Regions from separate parts of the Lentzea sp. NPDC004782 genome, predicted to be linked through region 4. Evidence: riboswitches for the same ligand, from Rfam matches in the RefSeq annotation. Region 4 holds a riboswitch; each other region holds the start of a gene.
The links. Region 4 has a riboswitch for cobalamin ahead of cobN (cobaltochelatase subunit CobN). Riboswitches for the same ligand answer to the same signal wherever they lie in the genome.
Positions count from the first base shown of each region.

Region 1: linked by a shared signal. The riboswitch ahead of ABZV40_RS38980 (ribonucleoside-diphosphate reductase subunit alpha) and the one ahead of cobN (cobaltochelatase subunit CobN) in region 4 are both predicted to bind cobalamin.
Region 2: linked by a shared signal. The riboswitch ahead of ABZV40_RS03510 (putative cobaltochelatase) and the one ahead of cobN (cobaltochelatase subunit CobN) in region 4 are both predicted to bind cobalamin.
Region 3: linked by a shared signal. The riboswitch ahead of ABZV40_RS21785 (iron ABC transporter permease) and the one ahead of cobN (cobaltochelatase subunit CobN) in region 4 are both predicted to bind cobalamin.

Region 1 is NZ_JBEXJN010000065.1:3,279-5,473, forward strand. It holds gene ABZV40_RS38980 (ribonucleoside-diphosphate reductase subunit alpha) at 1-1,219, opposite strand, end outside; cobalamin riboswitch at 1,315-1,526, opposite strand; gene ABZV40_RS38985 (LysE/ArgO family amino acid transporter) at 1,724-2,195, opposite strand, start outside.
Region 2 is NZ_JBEXJN010000003.1:47,125-49,319, forward strand. It holds gene ABZV40_RS03505 (beta-eliminating lyase-related protein) at 1-869, shown strand, start outside; cobalamin riboswitch at 1,091-1,231, shown strand; gene ABZV40_RS03510 (putative cobaltochelatase) at 1,271-2,195, shown strand, end outside.
Region 3 is NZ_JBEXJN010000023.1:8,799-10,993, reverse strand. It holds gene ABZV40_RS21790 (ABC transporter ATP-binding protein) at 1-204, opposite strand, end outside; gene ABZV40_RS21785 (iron ABC transporter permease) at 204-1,226, opposite strand; cobalamin riboswitch at 1,259-1,396, opposite strand; gene ABZV40_RS21780 (hypothetical protein) at 1,423-1,905, shown strand; gene ABZV40_RS21775 (hypothetical protein) at 1,925-2,195, opposite strand, start outside.
Region 4 is NZ_JBEXJN010000061.1:38,224-40,418, reverse strand. It holds gene cobN (cobaltochelatase subunit CobN) at 1-943, opposite strand, end outside; cobalamin riboswitch at 978-1,110, opposite strand; gene ABZV40_RS38145 (hypothetical protein) at 1,119-2,195, shown strand, end outside.

The DNA.
Region 1 (2,195 bases), on a different contig from region 4:
GCAGGTTGCACGGGTCCTTGAACGTGATCCACGGGTGACCGGTCTCGAACAGCATGGTCAGCATGCGCCGCCACAGGTCGACGGCCTGCACCCGGCGGAAGACCTTGATCTCGCCGTTGTCGGCCTTCTGCTCGTACGCGCGGTACTTGACCGCGAAGTCGTCACCGAACGCGTCGTGCAGGTCCGGCACCTCGTCCGGCGAGAACAGCGTCCACTGACCGTTCGCGCGGACTCGCCGGATGAACTCGTCCGGCACCCAGTTCGCGGTGTTCATGTCGTGGGTGCGACGGCGTTCGTCGCCGGTGTTCTTGCGCAGGTCGAGGAACTCCTCGACGTCGATGTGCCAGGTCTCCAGGTACGCGCACACCGCGCCCTTGCGACGCCCGCCTTGGTTGACCGCGACCGCGGTGTCGTTGGCGACCTTGAGGAACGGCACCACCCCCTGCGACTTGCCGTTGGTGCCCTTGATGTGCGCGCCGATCCCGCGCACCGGCGTCCAGTCGTTGCCGAGCCCGCCGGCGAACTTGCTGAGCAGCGCGTTGTTGCTGATGCCGTGGAAGATCGCGGCGAGATCGTCGTCCACAGTGGTCAGGAAGCACGACGACAGCTGTGGCCGTGTGGTGCCCGAGTTGAACAACGTCGGTGTCGAGCACATGAAGTCGAACGACGACAGCAGCTCGTAGAACTCGATCGCGCGGGCGTCGCGGTCGTCCTCGTCGAGCGCCAGGCCCATGGCGACTCGCAGGAAGAACGCCTGTGGCAGCTCGTAGCGGCGGCCGTCGTGGTGCAGGAAGTAGCGGTCGTACAGCGTCTGCAGGCCCAGGAACTGGAAGTTCAGGTCGCGCTCCGGGCGCAGCGCCGCACCCAGGCGGGCCAGGTCGAAGTCCTCCAGGCGCGGGTCGAGCTGGCCGAGCTTGACGCCGTGACGGACGAACGACGTGAAGTACGACGGGTAGTGCTCGGTCATCTCGGCGTGCGACAGCGGCTCGCCACAGGCCTCGGCACGCAGCTTGTCGAGCAGCAACCGGGCGCTGACGTACGAGTAGTCCGGGTCCTGCTCGACCATCGTGCGGGCGGCCATGATCGGCGCCAGGGCGAGCTCGGCGTCGGTGATGCCGTCGTAGAGATTTCGCTTCGTCTCGGCCAGCACGGCCTCGGCCGACGCGTTGGGCAGGTCGGCACACGCTTCGTGAATGACCACTGAAAGGCGGTCGGGCACGCTCTCTCCTCGCGAGCTGAGCCGGAGGAAGTGCAGGCGCGCGCCACCGAGGGCACACAGCCGCCCTCCCTCGGGGCACCGTGTCGTGCGCGCAGGCTTGCGCGCACACCGGTGGCAGGTCTTCGGACTCGTGGGCGTGTTCCTCGCGCCTACCGGCCGTCGCTTCCCAGGCCTCGCGACCCAGTGCTTCGTTGACGGCTTTCGTTCCCACTCACCGCTGCGGGGCAGTCCCGGATTCCCACCGGGTTCCCTCTTGCCTCACCGGCCCGTTGCTCCGGGCCGGTGAACCACCAGCGCGGCAGATACTACATGTGGGGGTGGGGTCTGGATCACCACCCAACATGCGCGTGTCGTGGGTTATGGTCGGAAACGTGGATGATCATCGCCCGAAAGTTCTCGCGGGTGCTCTCGTCAGTGCGGTGCTCGCTTCGGCGTCCCTCGGAGCCGGTGCCGCGGCACCCGTGACGAGCGGTGTGCTGGCCGTGACGGCGGTGCTGGTGATGATCACCACCCGGCGATCAGGGTCACCCCGAGAGTGATCATCACGGCGGCGATCACGCCGTCCAGCACCCGCCACGAACGAGGCTTCGCGAACCACGGGCTCAGCAACCGGGCCCCGAACCCGAGTGCGACGAACCAGGTGACGCTCGCGGCCACCGCGCCGACCCCGAAGAGCCACCGTCCGGCCGCGATCGAGCCGAGCAGCAGCACCGTGTCGAGGTAGACGTGCGGGTTGAGCCACGTCAGTGCGATGGCGGTCAGCACGGGCCGGCCCTGCTGGGCTGAGCCGAGGTTCATCGCGGACGGCCGGAACGCCCGGCGCGCGGCCAGAACCCCGTACCCGGTCAGGAAAAGCCCGCCGACGACGGCCGCCGCGGTGATCACCTGCGGCCACCGGGCGACGATCACCCCGAACCCGGCGACACCGACCGCGACCAGAACGGCGTCGGAGAGCGCGCACACGGCGACGACCGGC
Region 2 (2,195 bases), on a different contig from region 4:
GCGGCCCGGTGGGCGCCCTGGAAACGCGGGTCGCGCAACTGCTCGGCACCGAGGCGGCGCTGTTCGTGCCGACCGGCACCATGGCGCAGCAGATCGCCCTGCGCTGCTGGGCCGACCGCACCCACAACCCGATCGTGGCGATGCACCCGCTGGCCCACCCCCTGCACCACGAGGACGACGCGCTGACCGTCCTGTCCGGCCTCCGCCCGATCAAGGTCGCGAACGAGCACGTGGCGGACTGCCCGGAACCGTTCGGCACGCTGCTGGTGGAGGTCCCCGACCGCGAGGCCGGCTTCGTCCTGCCGACCTGGGACGAGCTGGTGTCCGTGGTCGACGCCGCCCGCGACCGCGACGCCGTCGTGCACCTCGACGGCGCCCGTCTGTGGGAGAGCACGTACGGCCTCGGCAAGCCGTTGGAGGAGATCGCGGGCCTCTTCGACTCGATCTACGTCTCGTTCTACAAGTCGCTGGAGGGCATCTCCGGTGCGGCACTCGCCGGCACCCGGGACTTCGTCGACCAGGCCCGCGTCTGGCGGCACCGCTACGGCGGCATGCTGTTCCAGCAGTGGCCGGCGGCGCTGTCGGCCCTGCACGGCCTCGACACCGTGCTGCCCCGCCTGGGCACCTACGTCGCGCACGCCAAGGTGGTCGCCGAGGCGATGGGCCTGCCGGAGCCGCACACCCACCAGTTCGCGCTGCACCTGCCCGGCGACCCGGCCCGGCTGACCGAGGCGAGCGGGAAGTTCCTCGGGCGGTTCTGGCGGGACGGTCAGATGGCCAAGACCGAGGTCACGGTGGCGGAGCCCGCGCTGGAGTGGACGGGCGACGAGGTGCGGGAGGCGTGGGCGGAGTTCCAGAGCCTGCTCTGATGTGACATCGCGGCGGCCGTGGTGTTGTCAGGTGACCACAGACCTCGCGGAGTCCGATGCTCGTCCTCGAGCAGGACGACTCGGTCCTGGAAGCGGACGAGAAGTTGCTCTACCAGCGCGTCCGCGACCTCGGTTGCCAGGACTTCGCAGCGCTAGTGCGACTGAGAACCAGCAGCCTGCCGCGTCCGCGACGCGATGTCGCTCACCTGGCTGTTGGACCGGCAGGACCGAAATGCGACGATGCCGGGGCTGTGAGGGGAGTGCGAGGAAGCCGGTGCGAATCCGGCGCCGTCCCGCGACTGTGACCGGTTCTCGAGGAGGAGGCCGGGAGTCAGGAACTCGTCCCCCTCTTTCGACCACCGGCCACGGGCGTGGACACCCGAGGAAGGACTTCGCCGAGCATGTTCCCCTTTTCGGCTGTCGTCGGACATGACGACCTCCGGCTGGCCCTGCTGCTGAACGCCGTGCACCCCGGTATCGGCGGTGTTCTCGTGCGCGGCGAGAAGGGGACCGCGAAGTCGACGATCGTGCGTGCCCTGGCCGCGCTGCTGCCCGAGCTGGACGTCTCCGAGAACTGCCGGTTCGGCTGCGTGCCGGGCACGACGGACTGCCCGGACGCGCCGCACGACGGCAGTGAGCGCAGGCCCGCGAAACTCGTCGAGTTGCCGGTCGGTGCCACCGAGGACCGGCTGGTCGGGTCGCTCGACCTGGAGAAGGCGCTGACCGAGGGGGTGCGGGCGTTCCAGCCCGGGCTGCTGGCCGCGGCGCACCGGGGCGTGCTCTACGTCGACGAGGTCAACCTGCTGCACGACCACCTGGTCGACCTGCTGCTCGACGCGGCGGCGATGGGGCGGGCGCACGTGGAGCGCGAAGGCGTCTCGGTGTCGCACCCGTCGCAGTTCCTGCTGGTCGGCACGATGAACCCCGAGGAGGGCGAGCTGCGGCCGCAGCTGCTCGACCGGTTCGGGCTGACCGTGGCGGTGAAGGCGGCACGGGACGTCGGTGTCCGCACCGAGGTGATCCGGCGCCGGCTCGCCTACGAGGCCGACCCGGTGACGTTCGCCGCGAAGTGGGCGGACGAGGACGCGAAGCTCAAGCAGCAGATCACGCAGGCACGCGCGAACCTCCCGCGAGTGTCCCTTCCGGACGGTGAGCTGCGCAGGATCGCCGCCGTCTGCGCGGCTTTCGAGGTCGACGGCATGCGCGCGGACCTCGTCGTCGCCCGTGCCGCCACCGCCCACGCGGCCTGGCGCGGCGCGACGGAGGTGGAGGAGACCGACGTCGAGACCGCCGTCCGGCTCGCTCTGCCGCACCGTCGTCGGCGCG
Region 3 (2,195 bases), on a different contig from region 4:
GGCGAGGTTCCGTCGCTTGTGGACGTTCTCGCCGTCGATCCGCACGGCACCGGCGTCCGGCTTCAGCGCGCGGTAGACGCACCGGAGCGTGGTCGACTTGCCGCTGCCGTTCGGGCCGACGATGCCGACGACCTCGGCCGAGGCGGTGAGCGTGATGTCCTCGACGATCCCGCGGACCGCGACGCCGGTGAGCTCGACGCGCATCAACGTCCTCCGAACACGTAGCTCTTGCGGCGTATGAGGAAGATGAAGCACGGCACGCCGATCGCGGCCGTGATGACGCCGAGCGGCAGCTCTTCCGGCGCCGCGAGCATCCGGGCGGCCACGTCGACCCAGACGAGGAACGAGGCCCCGGCAAGGGGTGCGAGCGGCAGCACCCTGCGGTGGTCCGCGCCCACGACCATGCGCGTGAGGTGCGGCAGCATGAGCCCGACGAAGCCCACCGCGCCGCTGACCGCCACCAGCACGCCGGTGATCGCCGCGGTGACGACGAACAGCCGCGTGCGGAACCGGTTGACCTCGACACCCAGCGTGGTCGCCGTCTCGTCGCCCATCGCCAGCGCGTTCAGCTGCCGCGCCCTGGTGAGCAGGTACACGATCCCGAGCACCGTCACCGAGGTGGCCACGGGCAACGACTTCCAGTCCGCTCCGCCGAGGCTGCCGAGCAACCAGAACATCGCCGCCCGCGCCGCGTCCCCGCGTGGCGCCTGGAACACCAGCAGCATCGCGACGGCCGAGAACCCGTACGCCAGCGCGGTTCCGGTCAGCACCAGCCGCAACGGTGTGAGCCCCCGGCTCGTGCGCGCGGTGAGGTAGACCAGCGCGGTGGCACCGAGTCCGGTCAGGAACGCCCCGGTCGACAACGCGTAGACGCCGAGACCGGACAACACGCCGAGCGTCGCGACCGCCGTCGCACCGACGCTCGCGCCCGACGAGATGCCGAGCACATAGGGGTCCGCGAGCGCGTTGCGGACCATCGCCTGGATCGCGACGCCGACCGTGCTCAGCCCGGCACCGACGACCGCGGCGAGCAGCACGCGCGGCAGCCGGATGTCACAGACGATGTGGTACTGCCCGGCGAGGTCCGCGGGGATCGTGCCGCCGGTGACGGCCGCCCGCAACAGGTCGACCGTGACGCTGAACGGGACGGAGACGGGGCCGAGCGCCACGCCCGCCACGACGCTGACGGCGAGCACGCCGACGAGCGCGCTGATCTTCGCGATCACTGACAGCCCTTCCCGCAGTCCACGGCAGGAGTTCCCGGTTGAAAGCCGTGTGCGGGTGTTCGGGCTCGCCCCACCGGAGTGGGACCTACCGTTGCGGGTCAGCGCCGGACTTCGACCGGTCTTCCCCCGTGCACGACGACCCCACCCTAACTCACCGGCCAGTGCACAAAACCGCGCGGAGACGCGTTCAACAGGCATGGGCGGAGGAGACAAACGGCGATTACGGCGTCAGCGTCAACTGGGCGAGCAGGACACGGGGCAGAAGAACAGCCCCGCCTTCATCGCGTTCGCCCTGCTCGTCGCCGGTTTCCAGACCGGTGGCATCTGGGCCGAGGAGATCCCGGCGGCACTTGATCGGCTCTACTGCACGCCGGAGTTCTGTCTGGCGTTGCCGCAGGCGCTGATCGGCTGGGCGATCGCGGTCGCGCCGCTGCTGGTGCTCCTCTGGCGCCGCGACGTGGCGATCTACTCCAGCGCGTTCCTGGCAGGGCTCATGGGCATGTTGCTCATCGCGTCCGACGGCAGCTGGGTGGTGCCGTCGGCGTTCTTCGGGGTGGGACTGGTGTTCGTACCGATCAGCCTCGCGATCTCCCGCCTGGCCAAGCCCGGCTGGCGTGCCGTGGCGGTGGCCGGCCAGCACTGGTTGCTGCTGGCCGGCCTCATCCTCTGGCTGGCGTGACCTCGGGCTACGAGGAGCCTCACACGCCGAAGCGGCGGAAGTACTCCAGGACGTTGGTCATCTGATGCTCGACCAAGCCGAACTTCGGAGTGTCGTGCGGTTCGAGCATCGCGAGCACGTCGACGGACTCGGTCACCTTCTCACCGGGCACGACGATCTCGGCCCGGTCACCGGGGAAGATCGACACCTTGTGACCGAGGTGCCACACGTCCCTCCTGGATCCCTTGACCAGCACCTTCCACGGCGGGCTGTACTGCTCGGGGTCCCCCAGCTCGCCGCGGATCCGGAAC
Region 4 (2,195 bases):
GCCGGACCGCGATCCCGGCGACGCGCAGCGCCCGTTCGGGATCCGCCACGTACACCGTGAGCCCGTCCTCGTCGATCTCCTTGAACGAGAAGGGAACCGTGATGATCCGACCGTCGAACTCGGGGATCGCCACCTGCGTCGCGGTGTCCAAAGGGGACAGTCCGTCGTCGTTCTCGTCCCACGACTCGCGGCTCGACGTGAGGCACAACCCCTGCAGGATCGGCACGTCCAGCGCGGCGAGCGCGCCGACGTCCCACGCGTCGTCGTCGCCACCGGCACTCGCCTTGGCGGGGTTCGTGCCACCCGCCGCGAGCACCGTGACGACCAGCGCGTCGGCCTGGCGGAGCGTGTCGAGCAGTTCGGGCTCGGCGGTGCGCAGGGACGAGCAGTAGACGGGCAGCGGCTTCCCGCCCTTGGCCTCGATCGCGTCGCACAACGCGTGCACGAACGCCGTGTTGCCCGCGACGTGGTGCGCCCGGTAGTAGAGCACCGCCACCGTCGGGCCTTCGTTCGACGGCTCGCGCTCCAGCACACCCCAGGTCGGCGTGGCCTGCGGCGGGGCGAACCCGTGCCCGGTCAGCAGAATCGTGTCTTCGAGGAACTTGTGCAGCTCGGCGAGGTTCGCGGCACCACCGTGCGCGAGGTAGAGGTGCGCCTCGGCGCACACGCCACCGGGCACCGTCGACAGCTCCATCAGCGCCGCGTCCGGCTGCTGCTCACCGCCCAGCACCACCACGGGCAGGCCGCCGGCCAGCAGCCAGTCGAGCCCTTCCTCCCACATCCGGCGCCCACCGAGAATGCGCACCACGACCAGGTTGACGTCCTGGACCAGCGCCGGCAGGTCGTCGGCCGCGAGTCGCGCGGGGTTGCCGAGCCGGTACTCGGCACCACTCGCCCGAGCCGACAGCAGGTCGGTGTCGGAGGTCGACAGCAGCAGGATCACGCAGGCTCCATCCCTCGTGGGGTCCTCGCCCCAGGTTGCGGGTGACAGGCGAAGCGGAGTTCCTGACTCCCAGCTGCCGCTGGTCACAGTGGCGGGACCGCGCCGGATTCACACCGGCTTCCTCCTGCGCTTCGTCGTTCGGGCTCACCCTAACCGGCGGGTTACAGTCCGACCTATGCGTACTCACCCGGATGCCTGCCCAGGCGCCGTCGAGCTGCACCAGGCGGCCGACGGCGGACTCGCGCGCATCCGGGTCCCGGGCGGCACTCTTTCCGCTGCTCAGTGGGACGTGGTCCGGGTTGCGGCGCTGGAACTCGGGAACGGCTCGCTGGAGCTGACCTCGCGGGCGAACCTCCAGATCAGAGGCCTCGCGGACGGCGCCGAGCTGGGTTCACGCCTGCGTGCGGCCGGTCTGCTGCCCTCTGACACGCACGAACGCATCCGCAACATCATCGCCGCACCGCTGGAGGACAACCAGGCGCTGGTCGACGCACTGGACGAGGCCCTGTGCGCGGACCCGGAACTGGCCTCGCTACCAGGGCGTTTCCTCGTCACGGTCGGGTTGCCGGTGAGCGGCTCGGGCGGCGACTTCGGGCTGGTGGACGACGTGCTGCTGCTCGCCGGTACCGATACCGGTGTGCGCGTCACCGACCCCGTCGACGCCGTCGTCACGGCCGCCCGCCTCTTCCAGCAGCTGCGCGGCCCGGCCTGGCGCCTGTCCGAAGTGGACGGCGGTGTGCGAAAGATCACCGAGCACTTCGGCGCCACCGACGTCCCGCGCATCACCCCGGCTGTGACACCGGTCGCACCTTCCGCGGTGACGCCGGGCGTGCCGCTGGGCCGCCTCGACGCCCACCAGCTCCCCGGCGTCCCGGTCCGGCTGACCCCGTGGCGCAGCCTGGTCGTGCCGCCGGGAACCGACACGTCCGGCCTGATCACCGATCCCGCCTCGCCCTGGCACGGCGTGAGCGCCTGCACCGGCCGCCCCGGCTGCGCCAAGTCGCTGTCCGACGTGCGCGCCGACGTGTACGCCTGGCTCGCCCGCCCGGAATTGTCAGACCTGCCTGAGACGATTGGAGTGGGGACCCGATCCCCCCAGGGGGCCCTCCAATCGGGATCGATTCCGCAGCGCCCGGTGCACTGGTCGGGCTGTGCCCGCCGCTGCGGCCGCCCCGTCGGCGATGTGATCGAGTTCGTCGCGATCGGCGACGGCTACCGCCGCATTGCCGGCACCGCCCGCGACGAGGAGATC